2 linked regions of the Catenulispora sp. EB89 genome follow. The protein of the gene in region 2 interacts with the protein of the main gene of each other region in a pairwise test. Links are inferred from orthologs where the notes say so. Each region holds a gene or a part of one and is shown on either strand. Other genes may lie near its edges.

The links.
Region 1: the proteins of ABH920_RS11140 (region 2) and ftsW interact in binary tests that used the Escherichia coli proteins (3 or more experiments, as listed by UniProt). The link is inferred for Catenulispora sp. EB89 from one-to-one orthologs.

What each region holds. Positions count from the first base shown.
Region 1 is NZ_JBGCCU010000015.1:189,215-204,977, forward strand. The notes cover bases 245-3,243. They hold ftsW (putative lipid II flippase FtsW), read right to left. Parts: upstream 2,382-3,243; coding sequence 1,107-2,381; downstream 245-1,106. Other genes in these bases: ABH920_RS29325 (DMT family transporter), read right to left, coding at 2,374-3,243. Outside these bases: more of ABH920_RS29325, read right to left, coding at 3,244-3,387; ABH920_RS29330 (AraC family transcriptional regulator), read left to right, coding at 3,465-4,526; ABH920_RS29335 (hypothetical protein), read left to right, coding at 4,610-5,257; murD (UDP-N-acetylmuramoyl-L-alanine--D-glutamate ligase), read right to left, coding at 5,291-6,787; ABH920_RS29345 (ADP-ribosylglycohydrolase family protein), read right to left, coding at 6,798-7,733; ABH920_RS29350 (TIGR03086 family metal-binding protein), read left to right, coding at 7,873-8,478; ABH920_RS29360 (L,D-transpeptidase), read left to right, coding at 9,178-9,861; ABH920_RS29365 (gamma-glutamyltransferase family protein), read right to left, coding at 9,920-11,707; ABH920_RS29370 (TetR/AcrR family transcriptional regulator), read right to left, coding at 11,777-12,391; ABH920_RS29375 (nuclear transport factor 2 family protein), read left to right, coding at 12,496-12,927; 23S ribosomal RNA methyltransferase Erm, read right to left, coding at 12,948-13,739; cobaltochelatase subunit CobN, read right to left, coding at 13,953-15,763.
Region 2 is NZ_JBGCCU010000004.1:321,687-337,351, reverse strand. Bases 174-3,074 are described here. They hold ABH920_RS11140 (peptidoglycan D,D-transpeptidase FtsI family protein), read left to right. Parts: upstream 174-530; coding sequence 531-2,618; downstream 2,619-3,074. Other genes in these bases: ABH920_RS11135 (UDP-N-acetylmuramoyl-L-alanyl-D-glutamate--2,6-diaminopimelate ligase), read left to right, coding at 2,782-3,074; ABH920_RS11145 (hypothetical protein), read left to right, coding at 174-494. In the rest of the region: more of ABH920_RS11145, read left to right, coding at 1-173; more of ABH920_RS11135, read left to right, coding at 3,075-4,431; murF (UDP-N-acetylmuramoyl-tripeptide--D-alanyl-D-alanine ligase), read left to right, coding at 4,464-5,999; mraY (phospho-N-acetylmuramoyl-pentapeptide-transferase), read left to right, coding at 6,071-7,141; ABH920_RS11120 (hypothetical protein), read right to left, coding at 7,158-7,694; ABH920_RS11115 (glycerate kinase), read right to left, coding at 7,759-8,934; quinolinate synthase NadA, read left to right, coding at 9,065-10,237; iron-sulfur cluster insertion protein ErpA, read left to right, coding at 10,469-10,834; ABH920_RS11100 (carbohydrate kinase family protein), read left to right, coding at 10,994-11,983; coxB (cytochrome c oxidase subunit II), read left to right, coding at 13,634-14,581; ctaD (cytochrome c oxidase subunit I), read left to right, coding at 14,578-15,665. UniProt on the Escherichia coli protein: Essential cell division protein that catalyzes cross-linking of the peptidoglycan cell wall at the division septum. Required for localization of FtsN.

The sequences.
Region 1 (15,763 bases), on a different replicon or contig from region 2:
CCAGTCGCCCCCGGCCGCTTCACCCCCGCCGCCGCGAACACCAGATCAACGATCTTCTCGTCCGCGTCCCGGATCCCGAACCGCCGCGCCGCCGCGCTCATCGTGGTCAGCCGCTCGGCGTCCAGCAGCAGCGGCACCACGTTCGCCGCGAACCACTCCGGCGTCAGCGCGGAGTCGTCGATCAGCAGGCCGCCGCCGGCCTCGACCACCGGCGCCGCGTTCAGCCGCTGCTCGCCGTTGCCCACCGGCAGCGGCACGTACACCGACGGCAGTCCGACCGCCGCCAGCTCGCTGCACGTCATCATCCCGCTGCGGGTCATCGCCAGGTCGGCGGCCGCGTAGGCGAGGTCCATCCGGTCCACGTACGGCCGCGCGATGTAGGGCGGTCCCGCAGGGTCCTGCTGTATCGACACCGAGTTCTTGTCGCCGTAGGAGTGCAGGACCTGGATCCCGGCGTCGTGCAGTATCTTCACCGAGGCGACCATCGTGTCGTTCAGCCGCCGCGCGCCCTGCGAGCCGCCGGTGACCAGCAGCGTCGGGCGGTCGGGGTCCAAGCCGAAGGACCGGCGGGCCTCGGCGCGCACGGCTGCGCGGTCCAGGCCGGTGATGGCCGGGCGCAGCGGCATGCCGACGCAGGTGGCGCCGGGCATCGGGACCGCCGGGTTGCCGGTGAGCACGTGGTCGGTGAACTTCGCGCCGACGCGGTTGGCCAGGCCGGGGCGGATGTTGGCCTCGTGCACCACGATCGGCCGCTTGGCGCGGCGCGCGGCCAGGTACGCCGGGAGCGCGACGTAGCCGCCGAAGCCGATGACCACGTCCGCGTCGACGTCCATGATCACGTCCTGCGCGGCCTTGACCGTGCCGAGCAGCCGCGAGGGCAGGGTCAGCAGCGCCGCCGACGGCTTGCGCGGCAGCGGGACCGCCGGGATCAGCCGCAGCTCGTACCCGCGGGCCGGGATGAGCTTGGTGTCCAGGCCCTTCTCGGTGCCGAGCATCGTGATGCCGATCGAGGGGTCGGCGCGCCGCAGGGCGTCCGCGGTGTTCAGGGCGGGTTCGATATGCCCGGCGCTGCCGCCGCCGGCGATGACCACATGCACCCGGCCACCCTATCGGTCGGCGGGGGCCGAATCCGGACGCGGTGCGGTGACGGCCTGATCGCGCACGGTGCTCGGCGCCCCCTCGACCGTCGCCGGGTCCAACGGCTCCGGACGCCTTCGGGCGAAGGACATGAGCATCCCCACCGCCGTCAGCGAAGGCAACAGCGACGACCCGCCATAGGAGACGAAGGGCAACGGCACGCCCGCGATCGGCAGCACGCCGGTCACCGCCCCCAGATTGATCATCATCTGCGCGGCCAGCCACACCGTGACGGAGGCCGACACCAGCCGCACGAACGGATCCGTGGTGCGCAGCGCCAGCCGGATCCCGGCGTAGGCGAGCGTCAGGAACAGCGCGAGCACGGTCAGCGCACCGATCAGCCCCAGCTCCTCGCCGATGATCGCGAAGATCATGTCGGTCTGCACCTCCGGCAGCTGCCCCCAGCGCTGCTTGCTGGCGCCCAGCCCCTCCCCGAACCAGCCGCCGCTGGCCAGCGCCTGGAACGCGTGGATGGCCTGGTAGCCGGTGCCGCCGGGGTCGTTCTCGGGGCTGAGGAAGTTGGTGAAGCGCCGCACGCGCGAGGGCCGCATCAGGATGGCCAGCGCTGTCAGGCCGACGGCCGAGCACAGCAGGATCGAGAACAGCCGCCCCGGCGCCCCGGCCGTGAACAGCAGGCAGAACACGATCGCGACGATGATTATCGAGGTCCCCATGTCCCCGCCCATCATCACCAGGGCGATGATCAGCACGGCGCCCGGGACCAGCGGCACCAGCAGGTGGTCCCAGGTGGTGAGCAGCTTCTCCTTGCGCACCAGCAGGTCGGCGCCCCACAGCACGAGCGCGAGCTTGGCGAACTCACTGGGCTGGACCGTCAGCGGACCGATGATCAGCCAGTTCTTGTTGCCGTTGTGCGAGGAGCCGACGGCCAGCACCAGCAGCAGCAACAGCACGGTCCCGACGAGCGCCGGATACGCGAGCGCCCGGTAGGCGCGCGGCGGCAGCCGGGACGCCCCCCACATCAGCGCCAGGCCGAGCGAAGCCGACACCGCCTGGTTGCTGATGGAGGAGAGCATCGGCCGACCGTTGACCAGGTTGTTGACACTGGAGGCGGAGAACACCTCCAGCAGCCCGATACCGAGCAGCAGCAGAACGGCCCCGAGCAGCAGGTAGTACGACGTGAGTTCGAGGTCGAACAGGGATTTCAGGACCGCGCGACGGGCCCGCAGCGCGCGCACGGCGTTCTTCAACGGCGACGCCGGCGCGCCCGCGGCCTGTTCACTCATGGTCCTTAGGGTAGCCAGCGGGCGCCGGACGGGGTGTCAGCTTGAGGCGGGACGGGGTGTCAGCCTGAGGCCGGGGGTCCGGGCCCCGGGTCGGCCGCCGTCGCCGAAGGCTGATCCGTGCACGTCCGGCGAGCGCCGCGCCGACCAGCAGGACCACGGCGCCGGCGGCTTGCAGCGCCGTGAACGACTCGTCGAGGAGGAGCGTGGCGCAGGTCGTGTTCACCGCCGGGACGAGGAACATCATCAGCGAGGCGTTGGCCGGGCCGACCACGGCGACGCCCCGGTAGTACAGGACGTTGGCGACCGCCGTCGCGCCGATCGCCAGGTAGGCGACGTTGAGCCAGACCTCTGACGGCAGCGCGCCCCACTGCACCCGGCCCAGGTCCGGGGCGGCGACCAGGGCGAGCAGGACGGCGCCGGTGCAGGTCGCGTACGCCATCGCGGTCAGCGGCTCGATCCCGGCGAGCACCTTCGGCGCGGCGAGCGTGAACGCCGCCCAGGACACGGCGCTGAGGACGTACAGCAGGTCGCCCTCCAGGCGGTGCGACCCGCCGCCCGACCCGCCCGCGCTGTTCGCGCCGACCAGGTACACCGCCGCCCCGGCGAGCCCCAGCGCGAGGCCGGCCAGGCGCCGGGGCGAAGCCTTCTCGCGTCCGGTGACCAGCAGGAACGCGCTGGTCAGCACCGGGCTCATGACCGGGATCAGGATCCCGCCGTCCAACGACGGCGCGAGCGAGAGGCCCCAGAAGAAAAAGCCGTTGTAGGCGAAGACGCCCAGGACACCGGCCAGGCAGGCGCGGCCGGCGGCACGCATCCCGACGCGCAGGCTCCGGCCGGTCAGGGCCATCGCGATGAGCAGCGCGATCGCCCCGCCGCCGAAGCGCAGCGTGGCCGCGACCGTGTGCGGCACGTGGTTGACGACCGTTTCCGAACTGGAGAAAGCCCCGCCCCACAACATCATGGTCATCGTGAGGAGCAGGTACGGGTTCCGCTGCTGAGCTGACATGTGCCGAGCCTGGCGCGTGTCCCACTATTCGGTCTTGAACGCTCGTGCGGCCCGCTTCGGCCCAGCCCCGGGCCACAATGGAGAGCATGGGAGGCACGGCAGACACCCGAGGCTGGGCCGAGTACTGGCGCGACGACACGCGCGGCCTGGAAGCCATGCGTGCCCGGTTCCGCGACCACGTCTACGCGCCGCACTCGCACGACGCCTACTCCTTCGGCGTGACCGACGCCGGCGCCCAGCAGTTCCACTGCCGCGGAGCCCTGCACACCAGCGCCGCCGGCATGGTCATGGCGCTGAACCCGGACGATCCGCACGACGGCCGCGCCGCCGCCGACCTGGGCTACCACTACCGGATCGTGCACGTGTCGCCGCAGATCGTGCGCGCGGTGCTGGCCGATGCGGCGGGTGCCGCGGACGCCACGGACTTCGCCCGGCGGGCCGAGCTCGGTCTGGCGGTCGGCGGTGCCGCTCGGACTGGTCGATCCGATCGGTCCGGGCTCGCCGATCCTTTCGCCGCCGACGCCATGGACTTCGCCGGTCAAGCCGATCTCCGCCTAGCACCCGGCGCCGCTCAGACCGCTCGATCCGGCCAGTCCGCGCTCGCCGATCCCTTCGCCGCCGCCGCTCCCCTACCCCTGTTCACCACCCCGGTCCTCGGCGACCGCCGCCTGGCCGACGCCATCGCCGGACTCCACGCCGCCCTGGCCGCCGACGCCAGCCCGCTGGCCCGCGACGAGCGCCTGCGGGCCGTGATCCTCGGCGCGCACCTGCGCGGCGCGACCCGGCCGCCGCGCATCAGGACCCTGGCCGACGGTGCGCAGCGTATGGCGGCGCGTCGGGCGCGGGATCTGATGCGCGAGGCGTACCCCGAGACGCTGTCGGTGGAGCTGCTCGCCGAGGCGGCGGGGTGCAGCAGGTTCGCGCTCTACCGAGCCTTCGCCGCCGAGTTCGGGATGTCGCCGAGCGACTACGAGCGGCAGCTGCGCCTGCGCCACGCCCGCGCGCTGCTGGCCGCCGGCAGCGCCCCGGCCGACGTCGCGGCGGCCACCGGCTTCGCCGACCAGGCGCACCTGGCGCGCTGGTTCAAACGGGCGTACGGGATCACGCCGGGAGTGTTCGTGCGCGGCGGACACGCGTGAGGTGCCGTCAGAGGGCTGTCACCTAAGCGGATACCGAATCAGAGGGCTACCGTCGAACTTACGAGCGGAATACTTTGCTCCCCATGAGCTACGAGATCCCGCCCGAAGCACACCGCCTGCACGCCGAAGGCCGCTCCGCGGGTTCCCGCGGCGACTACGACCTGGCCCTGACGCTGCTCGGCCGGGCGGCGGCGCTCGCGCCGGACTGGCCGTACCCGCCGTACGACGCGGCGTTCACGCACCTGATGCGCGGCGACACGCGCGCGGCGCAGAACCTCTACGAGCGGGTGGCGTCGCTGTCCCCGAGCGGCTTCTTCACCTGCCGCACCACCCTGGACATGCTGCGGCGGGAGCACGCCGGGCAGCTGAACCCGGGGTTCTCCAGGGCGTTCGTGCAGCTGGAGTGGCTGGAGAACCGCGAGGAGAAGAAGCGGATCCTGCGCGGGATCACGCAGCGCTTCCCCGGCTTCCCGCCGGCGTGGAAGGAGCTGTCGCTGCTGCTGGAGGATCCGCAGGACCGGCTGATCGCGATGGACAACGGGATGGCCGGGGATCCGGACCCGGAGACCAGGACCACGCTGCTGCTGAACAAGGCGGGCCTGTTCGCCTCGCTCGGGGACGTCATCGCCGCCGAGGCGCTGTACGCGGTGATCGCCGACGATCCGGACGTGACGCCGACCGGGGCGGCTTTCGCCAGGGCCTTCCGGGACCGGAGGATGCCGGGGCTGTAGCGGCCAAGACCGAACAGCTTCACGTCGCCTGCCTCAGGCGCCGTCTTCTCCCGCAGCCTGCGCCTTCTCCGCGCGCACCGCCTCCGCGAACACGTCGCCGCGCTGCCCGTACGACGTGAACATGTCCATCGAAGCGCAGGCCGGAGCCAGCAGCACCGTGTCCCCCGACACCGCCATCGCGCGCGCGGCCGTCACCGCCTGCGCCATCACCTCGGCCGCGCCGTCCGGCCCCGGCCCGCCGAGGTCCACCACCGGCACGTCAGGGGCCCGGCGGCGCAGCGCCTCGGCGACCAGGTGGCGTTCGGCGCCGAACAGGATCGCGCCGCGCAGGCGCTTGGCGTGCCGCTCGACGAGGTCGTCGAAGTCCGCGCCCTTGGCCAGGCCGCCGGCCAGCCAGACCACGTGGTCGTAGGCGCCGATCGAAGCGGAGGCGGCGTGCGGGTTGGTGGCCTTGGAGTCGTCGACGAAGTCCACGCCGTCGATGCGCGCCACCCAGGCGATGCGGTGCGGCTCGGGGCGGAACTCGCGCAGGCCGTCGCGGACCGCCGTCGGCTCCACGCCGTAGGCGCGCACCAGCGCAGCGGCGGCCAGGGCGTTCGCGATGTTGTGCGGGGCCTGCGGCTCGACGTCGTAGATGGTGCCGAGCTCCGCGGCGCTGTTCCGGCGGTCGTCGACGAAGGCCCGGTCGGCCAGGATCCCGTCGACCACGCCGAGCATAGACAGGCCCGGCGCGCCGAGCGTGAACCCGATCGCGCGGCAGCCCTCGACGACCTCGGCCTCCTCCACCAACCGCACGGTCTCCAGGTCGGCGGCGTTGTAGACGGCCGCGACCTGGCAGTTCTCGTAGGCGCGGCCCTTGGCGGCGACGTAGTCGGCGTAGGAGCCGTGCCAGTCGATGTGGTCCGGCGCGATGTTGAGGACGACCGAGGCCAGCGGGCTGAGCGTCGAGCTCCAGTAGAGCTGGTAGCTCGACAGCTCGATGACCAGCACCTCGAACGGCTCCCCGGCCTCCCCGCCGGCCTGCCCCCGCAGCACCGCGTCGAGCACCGGGTACCCGATGTTCCCGCACGCCACGACACCCTTACCGGCCTGCTTGAGCATCGACTCGGCCATCCGCACCGTGGTGCTCTTGCCGTTGGTCCCGGTCACGACCAGCCACGGCGCGTAGCTCCCGTCCGGCAACGGCGCCCGCAGCCGCCACGCCAGCTCGGCGTCGCCCCAGATCGGCACCCCGGCCTCGCGCGCGGCCGCCACGATCGGCGCCGACGGCGGCATCCCGGGACTCACCACCAGCAGCTCGGTCCCGGCTGGCAACGTCTCGTCATCGCCGAGGCGCAGCGTCGCCCCCTGCTCCGCGGCCTGCGCGGCCCGAGCGGTGGTGGCCTCGTCGTCATACCGATCGACCAACGTCACCCGCGCCCCGCGCGCCAGCAAAGCCGCCGAGGCCGACAACCCGACGACCCTCGCCCCCACGACCGTGACGGCGGCGCCGTCGAACTGCACAGGACCGGAGGCGGCGAACTGGTTCATGCGGCCAAGCCTATTGGGTGGCGGCCCCCACCAGCCGCTCGGCCATGACGACCAGGTCCGGATACCGCAGGACCCGGTCTCCCCAGCCGGGGACGGGGACGTGGAGCGCTTCGGTCCAGCGCGCCGGGATGGCGTCGAAGCCGTGGACGGCGCCGGCCAGACCGCCGGTCACGGCCGCCACAGTGTCCGTATCGCCGCCGAGGTCCACGGCCGCACGAACGGCGGCCTCGTAGTCTGGCGTAGTCCGCACGGCCCAGACCGCCGAGGCCAGGCACGGCCAGACCGCGCCGTTGAACTCCGTGGCCATGCTCGGATGCCAGTCCGGCGCCAGGATCGCGGCGTACCGCTCGCGATGATCCGGGTGGATCAGCTCGACGACCTCGGGCAGCGCGGCGATCGGGTCCTCTCCCGCGAGCGCGAGGCGCACCAGCTCGTGGAAGACCGCAGTACCCTCCCACGCCGCGCGGTCGCCGTGGGTCAGGGCCGCGATGCGCCGCGCCGCGTCCATCGTCGCCTCGCGACCGGCCGCCGCGAAGTACACCGCCGACGTGGAGGCCCGCATCAGCGAGCCGTTGCCCGCCGCGTGTCCGGTGATCCAGAAGTGCAGGCCGGCCGCGCTGTCCCAGGGATCGCCGCTGGTCAGGACGGACTCGGTCTGCGTCCCGATGTCCTTGGGATCGGAGGCGGCCCAGCGCCGGAACCGCTCGAAGATGTCGGCCGGGTCCAGGCCCCCGCGCTCCAGCAGCGAGTCCGCGACCAGCACCGCCATCTGGGTGTCGTCGGTCGCCTCGCCGGGATCCCAGCCGCCACCGCCGCCCATCTCAGAGGTCGTCGATCCCGGCGCCGGGTACTTCGCCGAGAACGCCCCAGCCGGACCGAACTCGAACGGCGCCCCCAGCGCGTCGCCGACCGCCGAACCGACGACGGCTCCGATCGCGCGCGCCACCCGCGCCGTCCGTATCGCTTGTGCCGCCTGTGCCGCCTGCCGCACCTCATCCGTCACCCTCCGCATCCTAAACGCCTGTTCACACCCCCTTCGCCAACCCCGGTGGACCAGCGGACCAACACCGGCGGATCATCGACACATGACCGATATCAGAGACCTGAACGCGCGAGCGGTGCGCGACAGCATGGACATCGTCAGGCAGGTGCAGGTCACGGACCTGGGGCGGGAGACTCCGTGTGCGGGCTGGACGCTCGCGGATCTGCTGGGCCACATGACCGTGCAGCACCACGGCTTCGCGGCGGCGGCGCGGGGTGACGGCGCCGACATGAAGCACTGGGAGTTCGCGCCGGCCGGGGCCGACGCCGTGCAGCAGTACCTCGCCGCGTCGGAGGAGGTGCTGGCGGCGTTCGCCGAGCTCGGCGAGGAGTTGGACACCGTGGTCGACCTGCCCGAGTTCTCGATCAGGCCGCCGCGCTTCCCGGCGCGGGTGGCGATCGGCTTCCACTTCATCGACTACGTCGTGCACGCCTGGGACGTCGCAGTCACCCTTGGGCTGCCGTTCGAGCTGCGGCCGGAGATGGACGAGGCGGCGGTGCGGATCACGCTGGCGGTGCCGAACGGCGACAACCGGACCGCCGACGGCGCGGCGTTCGTCCCGGCGCTGGAGATTCCTGAGGGCGCCTCCGCGCTCGACCAGGTGCTGCTGCATCTCGGCCGCACGCCCGGCTGGCGCGCCGCGTCCTGAAAAAGGCGATGCAACCCCGGTTCCGCCGCCGGCGTCGTGGTGGGGTGACGAGCCAGTCACGGCCACGGTGAGGGGAACCGGTGGGAGCGGAGCAGGATTTCGACGAGTTCTATCTCGGCACGGTACGCAGGGTCACGGCGCAGATCGTCGCGCTGCTCGGGGACGCCTCCTCGGAGGCCGAGGACGCCGTCCAGGAGGCCTACGCCCGGGCCTGGCAGCGCTGGGACACCGTGTCGAAGACGGACGACCCGGCCGCCTGGGTCCGGGTCGTCGCCTATCGCATCAAGGTGTCGGCGTGGCGCTCGGCGGTCCGGCGGGTCGCCGCGCACCGGCGGCACGGACCGCCCGGCGACGTCCCCGAGCACAGCCCCGACTCCGTGGTGCTGGTCGCCGCGCTCCGGCGGATCCCGGAGAAGCAGCGGCGGGCGATCGTGCTGTTCCACATCGCCGGGCTGACCGTCGAGCAGGTCGCCGCCGAGGTCGGTGCCCCGACCGGGACGGTCAAGGCACGGCTTTCGCGGGGACGCGCCGCGCTGGCGACGCTGCTGGCCGACCCGGCTGCCGACGGCCGGGCGGCCCGGCCGCTGACCGCGGTGCTCGACCAACGACACATCGACCAGCGGCTCGACCAGCACCTCGACCCGCACCTCGACCAGCGGCTCGCCAAGGCACTCGACAAGGAAAGCGAGAGGTCCAGCCATGCCTGAGAACTTCGACGTGCCCGGCACCTTCGACGAGCGCCTGACCGCCGGCGCCGCACGCCTGGAACAGGAAGCCGCGGTCCGGTCCCCGGCCGGCGTGCGGGCCCGGGGCGACCAGCGGCGCCGACGCCACACCACGACACTGGCCGTGGCACCGGTGCTGGTCCTGGCGATCGCCGGCGCCGCCGGACTGACGTTGCGTCCGTCCGGCGGGTCGCGGCACGACGTGTCGGGTTCACCGCCCGCGTCCAGCAGCGTCCGGACATCGACAAGCGGCGCGACGCCAAGCACGTCGGCCGAGGCGCCGCCAACTGCCACCGTCGATCTGGGTCAGCACTCAATGACCATCCGCGACGCGCAGGGCAAGGTCATCAAGACCCTGCCGATCACGGCCGGCATTCCGGCGTACCCGACCAAGACCGGGACCTTCACCGTCGTCGGCAAGAAGCAGTCAAAGCCACTTACCTCGGTAGACGGGGACTACAACATCTCCGTCTCCTACTACATCGACTTCGGTCCGCAAGCACCAGCCATCTTCGCCGCGCCCTGGCAGCAACCCAATGTCGGCAAGACGAATGCCACGCACGGTGACATCGAGCTCTTCATCGGCGACGCGGTCTGGCTCTACGACCACCTGGCCGTCGGAGACACGATCCAGATCGAGTCCGGCATGGCGCCCTAGGCCGTCATCCCGGCCAAACCGCCGCCATGCCGCCATAGCCGCCATCACCGCCTCGCCGCTACCGTCCCACCGCGTACCCCTGCATCCCCCGAGGATTGGCCGCCCCCCGCACCAACCCGCGCTCCGGATCCCGCCCGACCACGCACATCCGCCCGAGCGCCCACTCCCCCGCCACCACGACGTCGTGCCCCCGGCGCCGCAGCCCGTCCAGGACCGCGGCGCCGAGCCGCGCCTCGGCCACCATCCGCCCCGGGTACGCCGGCCGCGGGTAGAACGACTCCGGGAAGTGCGAGGTGTGGAACGTCGGCGTGTCGATCGCCGCCTGCAGGTCCATCCCGCCGAGCACATGGTTCAGCACGAACAGCAGCTGCCACTGGTCCTGCTGGTCCCCGCCGGGCGAGCCGAACGCCAGCACCGACTCCTCCCCGCGCAGCGCCAGCGTCGGCGACAGCGTGGTCCGGGGCCGCAGCCCGGGTGTCAGGGTGCTGGCAAGCCCGTCCTGCAGCCACGTCATCTGCATCCGCGTCCCCAAGCAGAACCCGAGCGCGGGAATCACCGGGGACGAGTGCAGCCACCCGCCGCTCGGCATCGCCGCGACCATGTTCCCCCACCGGTCGACGACGTCCACGTGAACCGTGTCCCCGCGCGCCTCGCCACGCCCCGCACCCGACGCGACCGGCTCCCCGGTCGACGCGTCGACGGGTATCGGCAGCTCAGGACGGATCGGCAGCACCGGCACGCGCCCCTGCGGCGACCCCGGACGCAGCTCCAGCGACGCCACCTCACCGATCAGCGCGCGACGTTCGGCGTTGTACGCCGGCGAGAGCAACGCCTCCAGCGGCGTGTCGAAGCCGTCGCCGTACCAGGCCTCACGATCGGCGAAGGCGAGCTTGGCACCCTCCACCACCCGATGGATGAAGTCCACCGACCCCGGCTCGCCGAGCTCCTGCCCCTGAAGCAACGCCAACTGCTGCAACAGAACCGGCCCCTGACCCCAGGAGCCGGTCTTGCAGAACGTATAGCCGCCGAAGTCGTAACGGACCGGCTCTTCATAAGAAGGCTGCCATGCCGCCATATCAGCACCCGTAATAACACCGGCATGATCGGACCCCGAGGAATCCCGCCAAGCGGTGCGCGCGAAAGCATCGATCGCCTCAGCGACGAACCCCTGGTTCCACGCGTCCAACGCGGCGTCGATCCGCGCCTCGCGGGTCGCTCCCGACGCCCCGGACGCGTCGGCCAAACGCTGGTACGTGGCAGCCAGCGCCGGGTTCCGGAACACCGAACCCGCAGCCGGAACCCCGCCGCCAGAAAGGTAAACGTCGGCGGACGGCGTCCAGTGTTCCCGGAACATCGGCTCGATATCCGCAATGCACTGCGATATCGCCGGCGTGACCGGATACCCGTCGCGCGCATAGCCGATCGCGTACCCGAGCACGTCGGCGAGCTCCATCGTCCCGTGGTCGCGCAGCAGCGTCAGCCACGCCGGCACCGCCCCCGGAACCGCCGCCGCCAGCAACCCCGAGCCTGGCACGAGCGCCAGACCAAGGTCGCGAAAGTGCTCCACAGTCGCCCCGGCCGGCGCCACGCCCTGCCCGCACAACACGGTCGGCCGCTTGTCGTCCCCGCGCGCGAACACCACCGGAAGGTCGCCGCCGGCGCCGTTCTGATGCGGTTCCACGACGTGCAGCACGAACCCCGCGGCCACCGCGGCGTCGAACGCGTTCCCGCCGCGCTCCAGCAACGCCATGCCCGCCGACGAGGCGAGCCAGTGCGTGCTCGACACCATGCCGAACGTGCCGCTCAGCTCCGGACGTGTGGTGAATGCCTGGTCAGTAGTCATCATCGCACCCTCCTGCCAGCCATTACCCTAGGCGCCGGACCGGCGGCGGCCAAGGCTCACCGGGCCATCGGCTCAGCTGTCGGGACGCGGCCGCAACCCGTCGGCCACCAACCCCGCCACGCGCGGCACATCGTCCGACGACGCGGCTCGCGCGGCGGCGATCGCGCCGATCACCAGCGCGTGCAGGTCCTCGACGCTCACATCGGAACGGACCGCGCCGGCTTCCTGAGCCCGCCGCAGCAGATCGGCCAGCGCCCCTTTCAGCGCACCGGCGATGTCGCCGACCGCGGCACGGATGTCCACGCCGTGGCTCATCAACGCCTCGGCGAGGTCCATCTTGTCCTGGGCGTCGACGGTCATGGTGACGAAGAAGCCGTAGAACGCCAGCCCCGGATCCGGCGCCGCCAGCGCGCTGCGCACCTCGGCCAGCATCGTCTCCATCCGTGCGATGAGCACGGCCGCCAGCAGCTCCTCCTTCGTCGGGAAGTGCCGGTAGACCGTGCCCGCGCCGACGCCGGCGCGGCGCGCGATCTCGTCCAGCGGCACCGCCGGCCCTTCGGCGGCGAACGCCTCGGCCGCCGCCGCCAGAACGCGCGCGCGGTTGCGGCGCGCGTCGGCGCGCAGCGGGCGTTCGGCGGTCGACTGCGCGGCGCCGCCGGTCACATCGGCATCAACGGACCCGTTCACAGCGCCAGCGTAACCCCCCTCGACAACCGGGGCGGACGCCCCGTATCGTTCCGGACAGCGAAACGGGGCGCTCGCCCCACTTGGCATCCGTCGAGGAGATCCGCATGTCCGAGCACGTCCGCACCACCCGCGAAACCGTCGAACTGATGCTGCGCACCGTCATCGAGGGCAGCCGCGACGACCTCGCCGACCTCTACGCCGAGGACGTCGTGGTCACGAACCCGTTCGCCCCGCGGGAGTTCCAGGAGTCGCGCGGCAACGCCGCGCTGCGCGCCCGGATGACCGGCTTCGCGCAGTACCTGCACTACAGCGAGGTCAAGAACGTCACCATCCACGAAACTGCCGACCCGCAGGTCGCGGTCGTGGAGTTCACCGTCGTCGGCACACTGGCCCCCACCGGGGAGGGCTTCGAGCTGCCCTCGATCAACGTGATCCAGGTCGTCGACGGCCTGATCGCCGAGTCCCGCGACCACAGCGACGGCCTGCGCACGGCCAAGCTGCTGGAGTCGCTCAAGGCCGCTGGTGCGGTGAGCTGACGCGGTGAGCTGACGGCGGTTCAGTCCCGCACCAGCTCCCACAACCGGGCCCAGTCCTCGGCCGCCAGGTCCTTGGGCAGGGCCCGGGCCGGGATCCGGCTCCACCGGACCCACTCCCGCAGCTCCGCGCGCCGCACCCGCCCGGTGCGGCCGATCATGTCCTCCAGCCCGCGCCCCGGCGCCTGGAAGACCTGCTTCACAAAGGCCTGATACCCCTGGCGGCCGTCGACCAGCGGCACGGCCCGCCGGTGCATCAGCAGCAGCCCGGCGTCCACCGACGGCACCGGCCGGAACGCGGAAGCCGGGATCCGCCGCACCAGGCGGAAGTCGTACCACGGCCACCACGCGGCGGTGAGCATGCTCGCCCCGCCGACCCCGGCCCGGCGCCGTGCCACCTCCCACTGCACGATCAGCACCGCGCTGCTCCATCCGCGCTCGGACAGCAGCTTCCTGATGATCGCCGTCGTGAGGTGGAACGGCACGTTGCCGACGATCATGTGCGGCGCGGCCGGGAAGCGGTGGCGCAGGACGTCGGCCTGCCTGACGTCCACGCTGTCCACGCCGTCGTCGCCGAAGTGCCGCTGGAGCCGCCGCACCCGCCGCGGATCGATCTCCAGCGCCGTGACCGGCCGGTTCAGCCGCGACAACGGTCCGGTGAGGGCGCCGTCGCCGGCCCCGAGCTCGATGATCGGGCCCCGCGTCTCGTCCCGGACCAGCCGTTGGATGGCGGCGATCAGCGCGGGATCGGCCAGGAAGTTCTGGCCGAGTTCGTGGCGTCCACCAAGGAATTCAGAAGTCTTCTGGTACTGCATGTGCTGCTCCGCGGCTCGCTCGCGATCGAAGCCGGGCAGCACTGAGCGGCCGCACCGGCAGGGACTCGGATGCGGCGGGAATCGCAGATCAGGGGATCGCTACCCGCCGTCAGAGGCGGATGCGAATGAACAGCGCGTTGCAACACATGGTCACGGAGCCTAGCAAGCACCCCGCCGGATCTTCCTGTCATTTATCCGGCGGGGAAGGTGGCGTCACTCCCCTTCGAGCTCGCCTTCCAGCTCCAGGAACACCTGGCGCAGCCCGTCCAGCGTCTGCTCCTCCGGCTCGGCCCACAGCCCGCGCTCGGCGGCCTCCAACAGCCGTTCGGAGATCCCGCGCAGCGCCCACGGGTTCGAGCGCTCCATGAACGCGCGGTTCGTCTCGTCGAAGACGTAGGTCTGCGCCAACTGCTCGTACATCCAGTCGTCCACGACCCCGGCGGTGGCGTCGTAGCCGAACAGGTAGTCGACCGTCGCGGCCAGTTCGAAGGCGCCCTTGTAGCCGTGCCGCTGCATCGCCGCCACCCACCGCGGGTTCACCACGCGGGCCCGGAACACCCGGTGCGTCTCCTCGGCCAGCGTCCGGGTCCGGACGGCCTCCGGCACCGCCGAGTCGCCGACGTACGCCGCCGGCGAGGTGCCGGTCAGCGAACGCACCATCGCCACCATGCCGCCGTGGTACTGGAAGTAGTCGTCGGAGTCGACGATGTCGTGCTCGCGGTTGTCCTGGTTCTTCGCCGCGACCTGGATGCGCCGGAAGGAGTTCTCCATGTCGCCGCGCGCCTCGCGGCCGTCCAGGCCCCGGCCGTAGGCGTAGCCGCCCCAGACCGCGTAGACCTCGGCGAGGTCGGCGTCGGTGCGCCAGTCGCGGGCGTCGATCAGCGGCAGCAGGCCGGCCCCGTACGCCCCGGGCTTGGAGCCGAACACGCGCGTGGTGGCGCGGCGGCGGTCGCCGTGCGCGGCGGTGTCGGCGTCGGCGTGCGCCCGGACGTAGTTGTCCGCGGCGGTTTCGTCGAGCTCTGCGACAGCCTGGACGGCGTCATCAATGAGCGCGATGACGTGCGGGAAGGCGTCACGGAAGAATCCTGAGATACGAACCGTGACATCGATGCGCGGCCGGCCCAGCTCGGCGACCGGCACCACTTCGAAGCCGGTGACCCGGCGCGAGGCCTCGTCCCACACCGGACGGCAGCCGAGCAGGTGCAGGATCTCGGCGATGTCGTCGCCCTGGGTCCGCATCGCCGAGGTGCCCCAGACGGTCAGGCCGACCGAGCGCGGGTACTCGCCGGTGTCGGCGAGGTGGCGCGCGATCAGCGACTCAGCGAGGGCCACGCCGACGTCCCAGGCGTTGCGCGAGGGGATGGCCTTCGGGTCGACGGAGTAGAAGTTGCGGCCGGTCGGCAGAACACTGACAAGCCCCCGAGTCGGGGCGCCGGAGGGGCCGGCCGCGATGTAGCGGCCGTCGAGGGCGCGCATTACGTTGGCGATCTCGTCGGTGGTGCGGGCCAGGCGCGGGACGAGTTCGGTGGCGGCGAAGCGCAGGACGGCCGCGATCTCCGATGCCTCCGATGCCGGCTCTTCTTCCGCTGCCGGCGCTACTGCCGACCCCGCCGCGCGGGCCTGCGCCGCAGCGCCGAGCACCGCATCGCAGACCCCTGGCACCGCCGCCGGATCCCAGCCCTGTGCGGCCAGCGCGTCCACCAGCCGCCGGGCCAGTTTCTCCAGCAGGTCCACGGCATCGGACGCGGACCGGGCCGGCGCCCCGTCGTCGCCGGCCAGTTCCGCCAGCAGCTCCGGCACCTTCACCGCCGCCCCCGGCTCGGCGAGCAGCACCTGCTCGTCGAGCCCGACGTACGCCGCCAACGCCTGCCGCAACCCGGTGACCGCGCCGTTCACCCCGCCGAAGACCTGCTTGGCGCGCAGGATCGCCAGCACGTCGGCGACCAGCTCCTCGCCCTCCGGTGCGCGCCCGAGGATGTGCAGCCCGTCGCGGATCTGCACGTCCTTGATCTCGCACAGGTACC
Region 2 (15,665 bases):
AGCTTCAGCAGGAGTCGGAGCAGATCCAGCAGTCGCTGGACGGCCTGGACGGTCCTGGCGCACTCGCGTCGAAGGCCTCGCAGATGGGCATGGTGCCGAACCCGAACCCGGCGTTCCTGGCTCCGAACGGTTCGGTGCTCGGCTCGCCGACGCCCGCGCCGAAGCCCTCGACCCCCGCGCCGACCGCGAACGGTGCGGTCCCCGGCGCCGCGGTACTGCCGACCACGCCGGCCCCGACCACACCGACGCCCAGCCCGACCGCTCCGGTCGCGCCTCAGGCCAAGCCCGGCGCGGCTGCACCGCACGCCCCGGTCGCGAACCCGCTCACGACCCCGACCCCGACCCCGACCCCGACTCCGGTGCCGACGCAGACCACGCCGACGCCCAGCTCGACCGCGCCGGTCGCTCCGGTCGCGCCCCAGGCCAAGCCCGGCGCGGCTGCACCGCACCTCCCCACCACGCCGACCCCCACTCCGACCGGGGCCGGCCGATGACTTCCACCACCTCCCGAGCAGCAACGGGGAGCAACCATGAGTGACCGAGACCGCCCCGAAGACCCGCGCCCGCGCAGCGCCGGCCGCCCCCGCCGCCCGGCCGGCGACCGCGACGCGCACCAGCCGCCGCGCCCCGCCCGCCCGCCGCGTCAGAGCCCTGACCGCGACGCGCAGAGCGCACCGGCCCGTCCTCGCAAAACCGCCGTCCGTCAGCTCGCCCCCCGCCGTCCGGCCGGCGCGGGCACAGGCAGCGCCCCCTCCCGCCCGCGCCCGCCGCGTCCCCCCGGCCCGCGCACCCCGACGCTGCGCATGGGCTCGCCGCGCCGCCGCCTGCGGGTCACGATGTTCGGCCTGCTCTTCGCCTTCTCCTTGTTCGCCGGCCGGCTCTTCCAGCTCCAGGCCGTCGACGCCGGCGGGTATGCCGCGGCCGCCGAGAAGGGCCGCGAGGCCACCGCCACGCTGCATGCCAGCCGGGGCGCGATACTGGCTGCCGACGGCACGCCGCTCGCCGTCTCCGTCGAGGCGTACGACGTCACCGCCGACCCGACCCTGGTGGCCCGCTATCACGAGGACGTCGACGAGCTCGCCGCGAAACTCGCCGGCCTGTTCTCGGCCGCGCCGGAGTACGCGCAGGGCGGTGCGCCCAGCGTCGCGGACCTGCAGGCCGCGCTGACCAAGACGGACACCCGCTACGTCGTGCTGGCGCACAAGGCCTCGCCGGCGACCTGCGCGAAGATCCGGCAGCTGGCCGTGTCCAACACCAGCAACCCGAACAGCACCGTCGGGGTCTACACCAACTCCCGCGACGACCGGCGCACCTATCCCGGCGGCACGCTCGCGGCGAACCTCATCGGCTTCACCGACTCCGACGGCGTCGGCAAGGCCGGGATCGAGCAGATGCTCAACGACAAGCTGGCCGGCAAGGACGGCCAGGAGTCCTACCAGGCCGCCTCCGGTGTGGAGATCCCGACCACCGGCGTGAACCTGAAGCCGGCGGTGGACGGCGAGAGCGTCAAGACCACCATCGACCCGGACATCCAGTGGGCCGCCGACCAGGCGCTGTCCAAGGAGGTGCAGCAGACCGGCTCGGTCTCCGGCACCGTCGTGGTCGAGGACGTGAAGACCGGCCAGATCCTCGCGCTGTCGAACTACCCGACCTTCGACCCGCGCCACATCACCACCGCGGACGGCCCGAACCTGGGCAACCGCGCCTTCACCGAGCCCTTCGAACCCGGCTCGGTGGCCAAGGTCATCACCATGTCCGCGGCCATCCAGACCGGCGTGGCCGAGCCCGACACCCAGCTGCCGCCCTTCACCTCGCCGCAGCGCGTCGGGCGCTACATCTTCAACGACGACGTCTCGCACGGCCCCTGGAGCCTGACCATGACCGGGGTCCTGGCCGCCTCCTCCAACATCGGCACCATCGAGGTCGCCGACCTGTTCCAGCCGCACGGCGTGGACCGCGACCAGACCATCGCCAAGTACCAGCGGCTGTTCGGCTTCGGCCAGAAGACCGGCATCGGCTTCCCCGGCGAGAGCGCCGGCCTGCTGGACCCGCCGGAGAAGTGGAACGACACCGAGCGCTACACCGTGCTGTACGGCCAGGGCCTGGCCGCCACCGCGGTCCAGGACGCCTCGGTCTACCAGACCATCGCCAACGGCGGCGTCCGCATCGCCCCGAGCCTGATCCAGGGCTGGACCGACTCCTCCGGCAAGTACACCCCGGCCGCCGCGCCGCAGCAGACGCCGGTGGTCAGCGCCGCGACCGCGACGAAGGTCGCCGACATGCTGGAGGCGGTCACCACCTCCCAGCGCGGTACCGGCACCACGGCCCAGATCCCCGGCTACCGGGTCGCCGGCAAGACCGGAACCGCGAACCGCTACGACGAGAAGCTGGGCCGCTACAACGGCTACACCGCGTCGTTCATCGGTTTCGCCCCGACCGACAAGCCGCAGATCGTCGTCGCGGTCTCGCTGCAGGCCCCGGTCGGCGCGCACTTCGGTGCCGAGATCGCCGCGCCGGTGTTCACGCAGGTCATGTCGTTCGGGTTGCAGAGCCGCGGGATCGCGCCGACCGGCACACCGCCGGCCAACCTGCCCACCACCTACGGATCCGGTAACTGACCGGGCACCCGGAGCTGATTGTTAACCCATTGACGCAAGAGGCCGTCTCTCCCGCGTTCGTCAGGCCTCACCAGCCGGTTCGGCCCGAACGCGGGACGGGACGCGAATATCGGCGAGGAGCTGAACGCACGACCGCGCTCCGCGAACCGGTAGCCTTCCGCTCGTGCCCCAAGTGACCGTCCCCGCCGATCCGACGACGTATCGGGATCCCATGACCTCCACGCCGCGCCCGCAGAACATCCCGCAGCACAGCGTCCGCGCCTGTGCGGAGTACGTCGGCGCCGCCGTCGTCCCCGCGGACGCGGCCATGGAGTTCCTGGAAGCGGCGGTCACCGGGATCTCGCACGACTCGCAGGCGATCCGGCCCGGCGACCTGTACATCGCCTGGCCCGGCGCGGCGCGGCACGGCGCCGAGTTCGCGCCCGGCGCGGTGGACGCCGGAGCGGTCGCGGTCGTGACCGACGCGGCCGGCGCCGCGATGCTCGACGGCCTGGCGGTCCCGGTCCTGGTGGCCGAGGACGTCCGCGCCCTGGCGGGCCGGCTCTCGGCGTACGTGTACGGCGAACCGGCCACGCACCTGGCGATGTACGGCGTCACCGGCACCAACGGCAAGACCACCACCAGCTACCTGATCGACGGCGGTCTGCGCCGGGCCGGCCTGAGGACCGGCGTGATCGGGACCGTGCAGATCCTGATCGGCGACGAGGTGGTGCCCTCCGTGCGCACCACCCCGGAGTCCCCGGATCTGCAGGCGATCCTGGCGACCGCCGTGGAGAAGGGCGTCGACGCGGTCGCGATGGAGGTCTCCAGCCACGCGCTGACTTACGGCCGCACCGCCGGGATCAGGTTCAAGGCGGCCGCGTTCCTCAACCTGACCCAGGACCACCTGGACTTCCACGCCGACTTCGAGGACTACTTCGAGGCCAAGGCGAAGCTGTTCACCCCGGGGTACACCGAGCGCGCCGTCGTCGACGTCGACGACGAGCACGGCCGCAGGATCGTCGAACGCTGCCGGGCTAACGGCGTCGAGGTGCACACCTTCTCTATCAAGGGCGAAGCCGCCAACTGGACCGCCGAGGCCATCGAGCTCGGTGCCGACGCCTCGACGTTCACCGTCGTGGGCCCGGACGGCGGCCGGCACCAGGCCCGCGCGGGCCTGCCCGGGGACTTCAACGTCGCCAACGCGCTGGCCGCGATCGTGCTGCTGGCGGTGAGCGGGATCGAGCTGGAGACCGCCATCGCCGGGGTCGGCGATGTCCACGGCGTCCCGGGCCGCATGGAGCGGGTCCAGGTGCCGGGCCAGGAGTTCCTGGCGGTCGTCGACTACGCCCACACCCCCGACGCCGTCGAGACGGCGCTGCGCGCGCTGCGCCCGGTCGCCGAGCGCGGCCACGGCCGGCTGCGCGTGGTGGTGGGCTGCGGCGGGGACCGCGACAAGAGCAAACGGCCGCTGATGGGCGCCGCCGCCGTGCGGCTCGCCGACGAGGCCGTGTTCACCGATGACAACCCGCGTACGGAAAGTTCAGCGGACATTCTCGCGGCCGTCACCGCCGGCGCCGACGCCGAACTGGCCGGTGCCGACCAGAATTACCGCGTGGTGGCCGACCGGGCCGAGGCGATCGCCTCGGCGGTGGCCGCCAGCGGCCCCGGCGACGTGCTGATCGTCGCCGGCAAAGGACATGAGCAGGGGCAGGAGATCGCAGGAGTGAAGAAGCCGTTCGACGACCGGGTGGTGCTGCGCGCCGCTTTGGAGGCGTCGGCTGGGGCCATCGCGGCTGGGGCCAAAGCAGAGAAGGGCCACAGCGAGCAGTGAGCCCCCATAATCTCGGTTGGATCGCGCAGACCGTGGGCGGGACCCTCAGCGGTCCCCCCGGCGCCACACAGGAGGAGCTCTCGGAGCTCGCCGTCACCGGGCCCGTCGTGTTCGACTCGCGGGACGCCGCCCCCGGAGCGCTGTTCGTCGCGTTCCCCGGCGAGAGCGCCGACGGGCACGCCTTCGTCCCGGCCGCCGTGGCCGGCGGCGCCGTCGCCGTCCTGGCCGCCCCGGACGACGCCTACCGCAAGCCGTGGGAGGGCCGGGGGAGCGTCCCGACCGTCACCGTCCCGGACGGCGACCTGCTGCGGGCGCTGTCCGCGCTGGCCACCGCGCACCTGGCGGAACTGCCCCGGACCACGGTCATCGGTGTGACCGGCTCGGCCGGCAAGACCACCACCAAGGACCTGATCGGCCGGCTGGCCGCCGAACTGGGCCCGACGGTGGCGCCGAAGGGCAGCTTCAACAACGAGCTCGGATTCCCGATCACGGTGCTGCGCACCGACGCCGACACCCGGTACCTGGTCGCCGAGATGGGTGCGCGCGGCATCGGGCACATCAGGCACCTGACGACGATCGCGCCGCCCCGGATCGGCGTGGTGCTGAACGTCGGCAGCGCGCACCTCGGCGAGTTCGGCAGCGTCGAGGCCATCGCCGAGGCCAAGGGCGAGCTGCCCGCGGCCGTGCCGGAGGCCGGGAACTGCAACCCCGACCGGGACGGCGTGGCGATCCTCAACGCCGACGACCCCCGGGTGCGCGGCATGGCCGGGCGCACCAAGGGCCGCGTGGTGCTGTTCGGCGAGGCGCCGGACGCCGACGTGCGCGCCGAGGACGTCCGGGTCGGCCCGGACGGCCGCGCGAGCTTCACACTGCTGTACCGCGACGGCGAGGGACCGCACCGGTACCCGGTCGCCTTGCGGCTGGTCGGCGAGCACCAGGTGTCCAACGCCCTGGCCGCCGCCGCGACCGCGCTGGAGCTGGGCCTGCCCGGCGCGAAGGTGGCCGAGGTGCTCTCCGCCGCCGAGCCGGACAGCAAGTGGCGGATGGCGATCGGCGAGTCGCCGGACGGCGTGACCGTCGTCAACGACGCCTACAACGCCAACCCGGAGTCGATGCGCGCGGCGCTGAAGACGCTGGCCACGATGGCCCGCTCGCGCCCCGGCGCGCGCTCCTGGGCGGTGCTGGGCACGATGGCCGAGCTCGGCGCGGACTCCGCGGTCGAGCACGACGCCGTCGGGCGCCTGGCGGTGCGGCTGAACATCGCGCAGACCGTCGCGGTCGGCCCGGGCGCCGCCGCGATCCACAGCGGCGCGTCGATGGAAGGGTCCTACGACGGGGAGTCGGTCGCGGTGCCGGACGCCGAGGCCGCGCTGGCCTTCGTGCGGGCCGGAGTGCGGCCGGGCGACGTGGTGCTGGTGAAGGCTTCGCGGGCGATCGGGCTGGAGTGGGTGGCCGCGGCGCTGTTGGAGGGCGTGGGCTCGGGCTCGGGCGCGGCCCCGGGTGCGGCCCCGGGTGTCGGGGAAGGCGCTCCGCCGCAGACGAGCGGTGCGGGAGGTGGCGTCCGGTGAGCACGTTCGCGGCGGTCCACGCCGGGGTGGGCGCGGTGGTGCCGCACGCCGGCTCGGAGAGCGGCCTGCAGATGCGCGGAGTCCTGTACGCGGCGGGGATCGCGCTGTTCTTCTCGCTGATCGGCACCCCGATGGCGATCAAGACCCTGGCCCGCTACGGCTTCGGCCAGCCGATCCGCGAGGACGGCCCGACCACGCACCAGGCCAAGCGCGGCACGCCGACCATGGGCGGCGTGGTGATCGTGCTGGCCACGGTGCTCGGCTACGGCTTCACCAAGCTGGCGACCATGCGCATGCCCACCGCCTCCGGGATGCTGGTGCTGTTCCTGATGGTCGGCATGGGCGTGGTCGGGTTCACCGACGACTTCCTGAAGGTGTTCCGGCAGCGCTCGCTGGGCCTGCGCGCCAAGGCGAAGATGATCGGGCAGTGGATCGTGGCGATCGCCTTCGCGGTGATGGCCCTGCACTTCCCGAACGCGCTGGGCTTCACGCCGGGCGACACGCACCTGTCGTTCGTCCGGAACATCTCGGCGATCGACCTCGGCGCGGTCCTGTTCGTGATCTGGGCCGGCCTGCTCATCGCCGGCACCTCCAACGGCGTGAACCTGACCGACGGCCTGGACGGCCTGGCCACGGGCTCGTGCGTGATGGTGTTCGCGTCCTACGTGCTGATCGGCGTCTGGCAGCACGGCGAGTCGTGCGCCACCCTCGGCACCGGCGTCCAGGGCTGCTACCCGGTCCGAGATCCGCTCGACCTGGCGATCGTCGCGGCGGCGGTGATGGGCGCCTGCTTCGGCTTCCTGTGGTGGAACACGTCCCCAGCGAAGATCTACATGGGCGACACCGGCTCCCTGGCCCTCGGCGGCGCACTCGCGGGCCTGGCGATCTGCTCGCAGACCGAGCTGCTGCTGGCGCTGCTCGGCGGCCTGTTCGTGATCATCACGCTGTCGGTGGTGATCCAGGTGGGCTACTTCAAGATCAGCGGCGGCAAACGGGTGTTCAAGATGGCCCCGCTGCACCACCACTTCGAGCTCGTCGGCTGGGCCGAGGTGACGGTGGTGGTGCGGTTCTGGATCATCTGCGGGCTGTTCGTGGGGCTCGGGCTCGGTGCCTTCTACGCCGGATGGATCACGGTCAAGTAGGGATCGGCGTTCGCGCTCAGTGGGCCGTCACGAAGCTGGTGACGGTCCACTGCCCGTTCTCGACGGCGGTGCGGACGGCGGTGACGACGTGGTCGCAGGTGTCGCGCGGGGCCGCGGGCGCGATCGCGACTCCGTGCACGTCCACGAAGACGATGGCCGGATCGCTGTCGGCATAGGCCGCGCAGAACATCTCCGAGCTGATGTATTCGCGGACGTGCGTCGTGCGATAGGCGGTCAGCAACGCCCGCACCGCCTTCGGGTCCCGGGTCTCGTGCTGGGTCACGGTCCCCGGTTCGTCGGCACTGTCACGGCATTCGATCACTCGCACGGGGACGAAGCCCTGCGGGATCGGGCCGCCTGCCTTGTGCGGGTCGGAGTCGTGCGGGTCAGAGCAGTCCGGCTTGACGTAGACCGGAGATCCGGTCGGCATGCGGGTGGCGACCATGCCCCAATAGCCGCTGACCCCGTTCGGGAAATCGGGGGAGTGCCGCCAACCTTCGACCGCCCCGGCCGTCGCCGCTACCGCGGCCGCGCCGAGGGCTGCCAGAAGCATGAGTCTCATAGCTCTGGGACGCCAGGCGCCGGCCGCCGGTTCCCAGCCACGGCTCTCCCCCGAGCTACGCGTGCGCCCAGCTCTTCGCGACCCGCTCGGCCAGCGCCGCCAGGTGGAACTCGGCGTGCGCCATCGCCTCCTGCGCCGAGCCGGCCTGCTCGGCGACCTCGTACGCGGCGGCGAAGCCGGCGGCCGCCAGCTCGCGCTTGCCGACCTCCACGAGTCCGGCGAGGACCAGGCAGGGCCTGCCGGATTCCAGGGCCGCCTCCGCGACGCCGGTGGGGACCTTGCCGCCGAGCGAGCTGTGGTCGAAGCGGCCTTCGCCGGTGATGACCAGGTCCGCCTCGGCGATCAGCTCGGCCAGGCCGGTTTCGGCGATGACCGTGCCGATGCCCGGTACGCGCCGGCCGCCGAGCAGCATCAGGCCGTAGCCGAGGCCGCCGCCCGCGCCGGCGCCGGGGGCGTCGAGGGTGCGGCGGAGCGCTCCGGGCTCCTGGCCGATGGCGCCGGCGAGGTGGGCGAAGTGCGTGAGGGCGGCGTCGAGGCGCTGGACGTCGTCGTCGGTGGCGCCCTTCTGCGGTCCGAAGACCGCCGCCGCGCCGCGCAGGCCGAGCAGCGGGTTGTCCACGTCGCTGGCGATGACGATCTCGACGCCTGCCAGGCGCCGCCGGGGCTCGGTCAGGTCCAGCGAGTGCAGGCTCTTCAGCGCCCCGCCGCCGGCCCGCAGTACCTCGGCCGGCTCGGCGCCGAGCGCGGCCAGCAGGCCCGCGCCGCCGTCCGTGGTGCACGTGCCGCCGAGGCCGATGACCAGGCGCTTGGCGCCGTCGTCCAGGGCCGCCGCGATGAGTTCGCCGACGCCGTACGTGGTCGCCGCCTTGGCGTCGCGCTGCTCGGCCGGCACCAGGTGCAGTCCGCAGGCCTCGGCGACCTCGATGTAGGCGGTGGGGTGCCCGGCGGCGTCGGCCTCGCCGGCGGGGCCGCCGGCCAGCTCGATCAGGTACCGCCCGGTGACCTCGGTGCCCAGCGGGCCGGTGACCGTGGCCAGCTGCTCGCCGAAGCGCCGCCGCCCCTCGAAGGCGTCGGCCAGCGAGTCCAGGAAGCCCGGGCCGCCGTCCGACATCGGGACGCCGGTCACGGTGTCGTCCGGCGACGTCCGCAGCCATCCGGCGGCGACGGCCTGCACGGCCTCCGGCGCGCTGAGCGTGCCGGCGAACTTGTCCATGGCGATGACGATGTGCACGCTCCGGATGGTAATCGTTTTCTGCCGGGCGGCGTTGTGACGTCCACCACGCCGGCCCGACCCGGCTTCTCGTCACACTGACACCAGGGTATGATCTCTTAACGTCAGATAGACGAAAAGGGGTAACGGGATGAGCACCACCACCTTCCAGGAGCCGACTCCCACACCGGTCAGCCTGCTCCTCCTGGGCCGCAGCGCCGACCCGCGCAGCGAGCGCGGCGTCGAATGCCCGGGCGACCTGCCCCCGGCCTCCGACCCCGACCTGGTCGCCCGCGCCGCGGCGGCGAAGGCGAAGCTGGGCGACCGGCTGTTCGTCCTGGGCCACCACTACCAGCGCGACGAGGTCATCCAGTTCGCGGACGTCACCGGCGACAGCTTCAAGCTGGCGCAGCAGGCGGCGGCCCGGCCGGAGGCGGAGTACATCGTCTTCTGCGGCGTGCACTTCATGGCCGAGTCCGCGGACATCCTGACCAGCGACGCGCAGCAGGTGATCCTGCCGGACCTGGCCGCCGGCTGCTCGATGGCCGACATGGCCACCGCCGAGCAGGTGGAGCGCTGCTGGGAGCGCCTGGAGGACCTGGGGCTCGCCGAGAGCGTGGTCCCGGTCTCGTACATGAACTCCTCGGCGGACATCAAGGCGTTCACCGGCCGGCACGGCGGGACGATCTGCACGTCCTCGAACGCCCAGCGGGCCCTGGAGTGGGCCTTCGCCAAGGGTTCGCAGGTCCTGTTCCTGCCCGACCAGCACCTCGGGCGCAACACCGCGGTCCGCGACATGGGCTTCTCGCTCGACGACTGCGTGGTCTACAACCCGCACCGCCCCGACGGCGGCCTCACCGACGACCAGCTCCGCGGCGCGAAGATGATCCTCTGGCGCGGGCACTGCTCGGTGCACGGCCGGTTCACCCCGGAGTGCGTGGACGAGGTCCGCGAGCGGATCCCGGGCGTGAACGTGCTGGTGCACCCGGAATGCCGCCACGAGGTCGTGGAGAAGGCGGACTACGTCGGCTCGACCGAGCGCATCATCGCGCTGCTCGACGAGGCCGAGCCGGGCAGCGCCTGGGCCATCGGCACGGAGCTGAACCTGGTGAAGCGGGTCGCCGCGGCGCATCCGGACAAGCAGATCGCGTTCCTGGACAAGAGCGTCTGCTACTGCTCGACCATGAACCGCATCGACCTGCCGCACCTGGTGTGGACGCTGGAGGCGCTGGCCGACGGCCGGGTGCCGAACGTGATCGAGGTGGACGCGGACACGGCGCACTTCGCGCGGGTCGCGCTGGAGCAGATGCTGGCGCTGCCGTAGGAGCGATGCGAGGCCGGGCGGTGTGGGCGTGCCGGGCGCGCGTGGTGCTCGGCGAGCTCGGCGACTCGTGAAATGACCCCCGCGCGGGGTATGACCCCCCGCACAGCCCCGCCCGCACCTTCCAGACCTGTGCGACGATGGAGACGGAATAGCTTCCGGCGGCGCGTGGTTCCCCCTTGTTGTGCAGGCGCGCTCCACGGGGCGCCGGTGTCCAGATGAAGGAGTACGCATATGACCGTGCAGACGGAGACCTCGTCGGAGGCGACTGTCGCGGCGGGCATCATCCTGAGCGCCGAAGCGGCGTCCAAGGTGAAGTCGCTGCTGGAGCAGGAAGGCCGCGACGACCTGTCGCTGCGCGTCGCCGTGCAGCCCGGTGGCTGCTCGGGTCTGCGCTACCAGCTCTACTTCGATGACCGCTCCCTCGACGGCGACGTCGTCGCCACGTTCGACGGGGTGAACGTCGTCACCGACCGCATGTCGGCGCCGTACCTGACCGGTGCGAAGGTCGACTTCGTGGACACCATCGAGAAGCAGGGCTTCACGATCGACAACCCGAACGCGGGTTCGTCGTGTGCCTGTGGCGACAGCTTCAGCTAGACGGAAACGACCCGCTCGGCCGCGCACGGCATCTGTGAAGGTGTGTGAAGGCCGGGGCGGAGGCTAATACGGTGGGTGGGCCCGTGCGCGGGTCCACCCATTTGCCGTGCCCGCAGGACGTCGCGCCTACGTCATACCCGAGAAGAATCGAGTCCTCCCGTGCGTGTTGCCGTCGCCGGTTCCATCGCGACAGACCACCTGATGAGCTTCCCCGGCCGCTTCTCCGAGCAGCTGGTCGCCGAGCAGCTCCACACCGTTTCGCTGTCGTTCCTGGTCGACTCCCTGGAGATCCGCCGCGGCGGCGTGGCGCCGAACATCTGCTTCGGCATGGGCAAGCTGGGCATGCGCCCGATCCTGGTCGGCAGCGCCGGCGAGGACTTCGGCGAGTACCGCTCGTGGCTGGAGCGGAACAACGTGGACTGCGAGTCGGTGCGGATCAGCGAGCTGCTGCACACCGCGCGCTTCGTGTGCACCACCGACGCCGACCACAACCAGATCGCGTCCTTCTACACCGGCGCCATGGCCGAGGCGCGGCTGATCGAGATCGGGCCGATCGCCGAGCGGGTCGGCGGGCTGGACCTGGTGCTGATCGGCGCCGACGACCCCGAGGCGATGCTGCGGCACACCCAGGAGTGCCGCGAGCGCGGCATCCCGTTCGCCGCCGACCCCTCGCAGCAGTTGGCCCGCATGGGTGCCGAGGACATCAAGCAGCTGGTCGACGGCGCGCGGTACCTGTTCACCAACGAGTACGAGGCCGCGCTGATCGAGCAGAAGACCGGCTGGGACGCCGACGAGATCCTGCGCCGAGTCGGGGCCCGGGTGGTCACGCTCGGCGCGAACGGCGTGCGGATCACCCGGCGGACCGAGGACGGCGGCGTCCAGGTGCTGGAGATCGCCACCCCGAAGGAGGAGGCGAAGTCGGACCCGACCGGGGTCGGCGACGCCTTCCGCGCCGGCTTCATCGCCGGCCTGTCCTGGGGCGCCGGCGAGGAGCTGGCGGCGCAGGTCGGCTGCATGCTGGCGACGCTGGTGATCGAGACGATCGGCACGCAGGAGTACGACCTGAGCCGCGGCCGGTTCCTGGAGCGGTTCTCGGTGGCGTACGGCAGCGCCGCCGCCAGCGAGGTCGTGCGGTACCTGGCGGCCTGAGGCCGCTGGGCCGAATGAGCTGAACCTGCTAGGCCATCAGAGTTAAGCAAGCCGACGGAGAAGCCGCCCTCAGCGCAGCTTCTCCAACACCCGCGGCAGCACGGCCAGGAAGCGCTCCACGTCTTCCTCGGCCGTGCCGAACGGCAGCGACACCCGCACGTTGCCGCGGTCCGCGGCGCCCATGGCGACCAGCACGTGGCTCGGCGTGACGGTGTCCGAGGTGCACGCCGACCCCGACGACACCTCGAACCCGGCCTCGTCCAGGTCCAGCACCAGCGCCTCGGCGTTGACCGCCGGGCAGGAGAACGCGACGAGGTTCGGCAGCCGGTCGTCCGGGTCGCCGAACACCTCGATGTCGTCTGCGACCGCCGGCAGTGCGGCGCGCAGCCGGTCGGTCAGCGCCCGCAGCCGGACCGCCTCGGCCTCCCGCTCCTGCTCCCGGGCCACCAGGGCGGCGGCCGCCGCGACGATCCCCGGCAGGTTCACCGCGCCGGGCACCAGGCCGTCTTCGTGTTCGTCGACGGCCCACGCCGGCGCGAACCGCGTTCCCTTGCGGACGGCGAGGATCCCGACCCCGGTCGGCCCTCCCCATTTGTGAGACGAAGCACACAGCACCGACCACTCGCGCGGCACCGGCATCCGGCCGACCACCTGAGCGGCGTCCACGAGCAACGGCACCGCGGCCTCGACCGCGGCGGCGAACACCGGCGCCAGCGGCTGGACCGTGCCGACCTCGTGGTTGGCCGCCTGCAGGCACGCCAGGGCCGTTCCCGGCACCCGCAGCTCGCGCGCGAAGGCCTCGGCGTCCACCCGGCCGAGCCGGTCCACGCCGACCGTCGCCACGGTGTCGTGCGGCCCGGTGCTGGTCGGCTCGGCGCTGGTCGGCCCGCCCGCGTTCGACTCGGCCTCGTGCAGCTCCGCCGCGTGCAGCACCGCGGAGTGCTCGACCGCTGACACCACGAGCCGGTTCCCGACCCGCCGCCGGCCGGCCAGCACGCCGGCGACGCCGTAATGGATCGCGGCCGTCCCCGAAGGAGTGAACAGCACCTCCCGGGCCCGGCAGCCCAGGACCTCGGCCACCGCCGCCCGGGACCGGTCCAGCAGCATCCGCGCTTGCCGCCCGGCCCGGTAGAGCCGGGCCGGGTCGGCCCAGCCCTCGTCCAGGGCCGCCAGCAGCGCGGCGCGGGCGGCCGGGTGCGGGGGCTCGGCGGAGGCGGCGTCGAAATGAGTCACACCCTTGACGATACGGACCCTGCGCCGTCACCCGCGGTACTTGTCCGGCCGCGCACCGGCCGCGCACCGGTCCCGCGCTGGGCCCGGGCCGGGCCCGTACTCGGCCGCACGCTCCGGCCGCACGCTCCGGTCGCACAACCGCGCGCACCCCCCGGCACTCCGCGTCGTCGGGACCGTCGCCGCCGGTGCGCTCATCAGATCAACGCCCGTCAGTTCGGCCGGAAGTGTGACCGTCGCACCCCGCCACACGCGTTAACCGGGACCTCCGCGCAAGAGGCAATTGGGGCTGGAGTAGGGTTTGGCCGCGAGAGAGAAGACACCGCCCCTGGCAGGGCCGTGACGTGCGGGCACACCGGGTGCGATCCCGGCGGTCCGCCGCGTGCCTGCCGCCAAGGCTTGAACCTCGGGAAGGCAACCTTGAGTCCACACGGCTCCGACCCGTCGCCGCAGCGCACCTCACCGGCGCGGCGATCGCGGCGCGCGAAGCTCGGCGTTCTTGCCGTGGCCGGGCTGGTCGCCATGACCGCCACCGGCTGCAATGTAGACGAAGCAAAGCGGCTCGGGGTTCCCGCGCCCGCCACCAAGGAAGCGCCGATCATCCTGCACCTGTGGCAGGGCTCGTGGATCGCCGCGCTCGCCGTCGGTGCCCTGGTTTGGGGCCTGATCATTTGGTGCTGCGTCTTCTACCGCCGCAAGCGCACCGGTATCGAGATCCCCGCACAGACCCGCTACAACGTCCCGATCGAAGTGCTCTTCACGGTCGTGCCGTTCATCATGATCGCGGTGCTGTTCTTCTTCACGGCCAAGGACGAGTCCAAGCTCCTCGCGCTGCACAAGAACCCCGACGTGAAGGTGAACGTCGTGGGCCGGCAGTGGTCCTGGTCCTGGAACTACAACTACGACGCCGTCTCCGGTCAGGCGACCCCGGGGCAGCTGGCCGTCTACGACGCCGGCACCCCCGCGGACCTGCCGGTGCTGTGGCTGCCGGTGAACGAGCGGGTGCGCTTCACGCTGACCTCCACCGACGTCATCCACTCCTTCTGGGTCCCGAACTTCCTGTTCAAGCTGGACGTGGTCCCGGGCCGCATCAACGAGTTCGAGCTCACCCCGAACAAGGAGGGCGAGTTCATCGGCCGCTGCGCCGAGCTGTGCGGTGTCGACCACTCCCGGATGCTGTTCAAGGTCAAGGTCGTCTCCGCGGCCGAGTACCAGCAGCACCTGCAGGACCTGGCCAACAAGATCGACCCGGTGACCGGCAAGGGCCAGACCGGTCAGATGCCCGTGGGCTACAACTCCAACGGCGTCCCGCTGCGCGTCGGCCCGCTGACCGGCATCGGCAACGACTCCACAGGGAAAGAAAAGTGACGGCCATCAGTGAACCGCGCGCAGTGAGCGCGCCGTACGAGCGCCGTGAGCCCGGCAACATCGTGGTCAAGTGGCTGACGTCCACCGACCACAAGGTGATCGGGTACATGTACCTCATCACGTCGTTCTGCTTCTTCGGCATCGGCGGCCTGCTGGCCCTGCTGATGCGCGCCGAGCTCGCCCGGCCGGGTCTGCAGTTCCTGACCACGGAGCAGTTCAACCAGGCGTTCACCATGCACGGCACGATCATGCTGCTGATGTTCGCCACCCCGCTGTTCATCGGGTTCGCGAACGTCATCGTGCCGCTGCAGATCGGCGCCCCGGACGTGGCCTTCCCGCGGCTGAACATGTTCGCCTACTGGCTGTTCCTGTTCGGCTCGCTGATCGCGGTCGGCGGCTTCCTCACCCCGCAGGGCGCGGCGGACTTCGGCTGGTTCGCCTACGCGCCGCTGACCGACGCGATCCACTCCCCGGGCATCGGCGCGGACATGTGGATCATGGGTCTGGCGCTGTCCGGCTTCGGCACCATCCTCGGTGGCGTCAACTTCATCACCACGATCATCTGCATGCGCGCGCCCGGCATGACGATGTTCCGCATGCCGATCTTCACCTGGAACATCCTGCTGACCGCGGTGCTGGTCCTGATGGCGTTCCCGGTCCTGGCCGCCGCGCTGTTCGCGCTGGAGGCCGACCGCCGCCTGGGTGCGCAGATCTTCGAGGCGGACAACGGCGGAGCGCTGTTGTGGCAACACCTCTTCTGGTTCTTCGGACACCCAGAGGTGTACATCGTCGCGCTGCCGTTCTTCGGCATCATCTCCGAGATCATCCCGGTCTTCAGCCGCAAGCCGATCTTCGGCTACAACACGCTGGTGATGGCGACCATGTCGATCGCCGGCCTGTCGGTGACGGTGTGGGCGCACCACATGTTCACCACCGGCGCGGTGATGCTGCCGTTCTTCGCCTTCATGTCGTACCTGATCGCGGTGCCCACCGGCATCAAGTTCTTCGACTGGATCGGCACCATGTGGCGCGGCTCGCTGAGCTTCGACACGCCGATGCTGTGGTCGGTCGGCTTCCTGGTGAC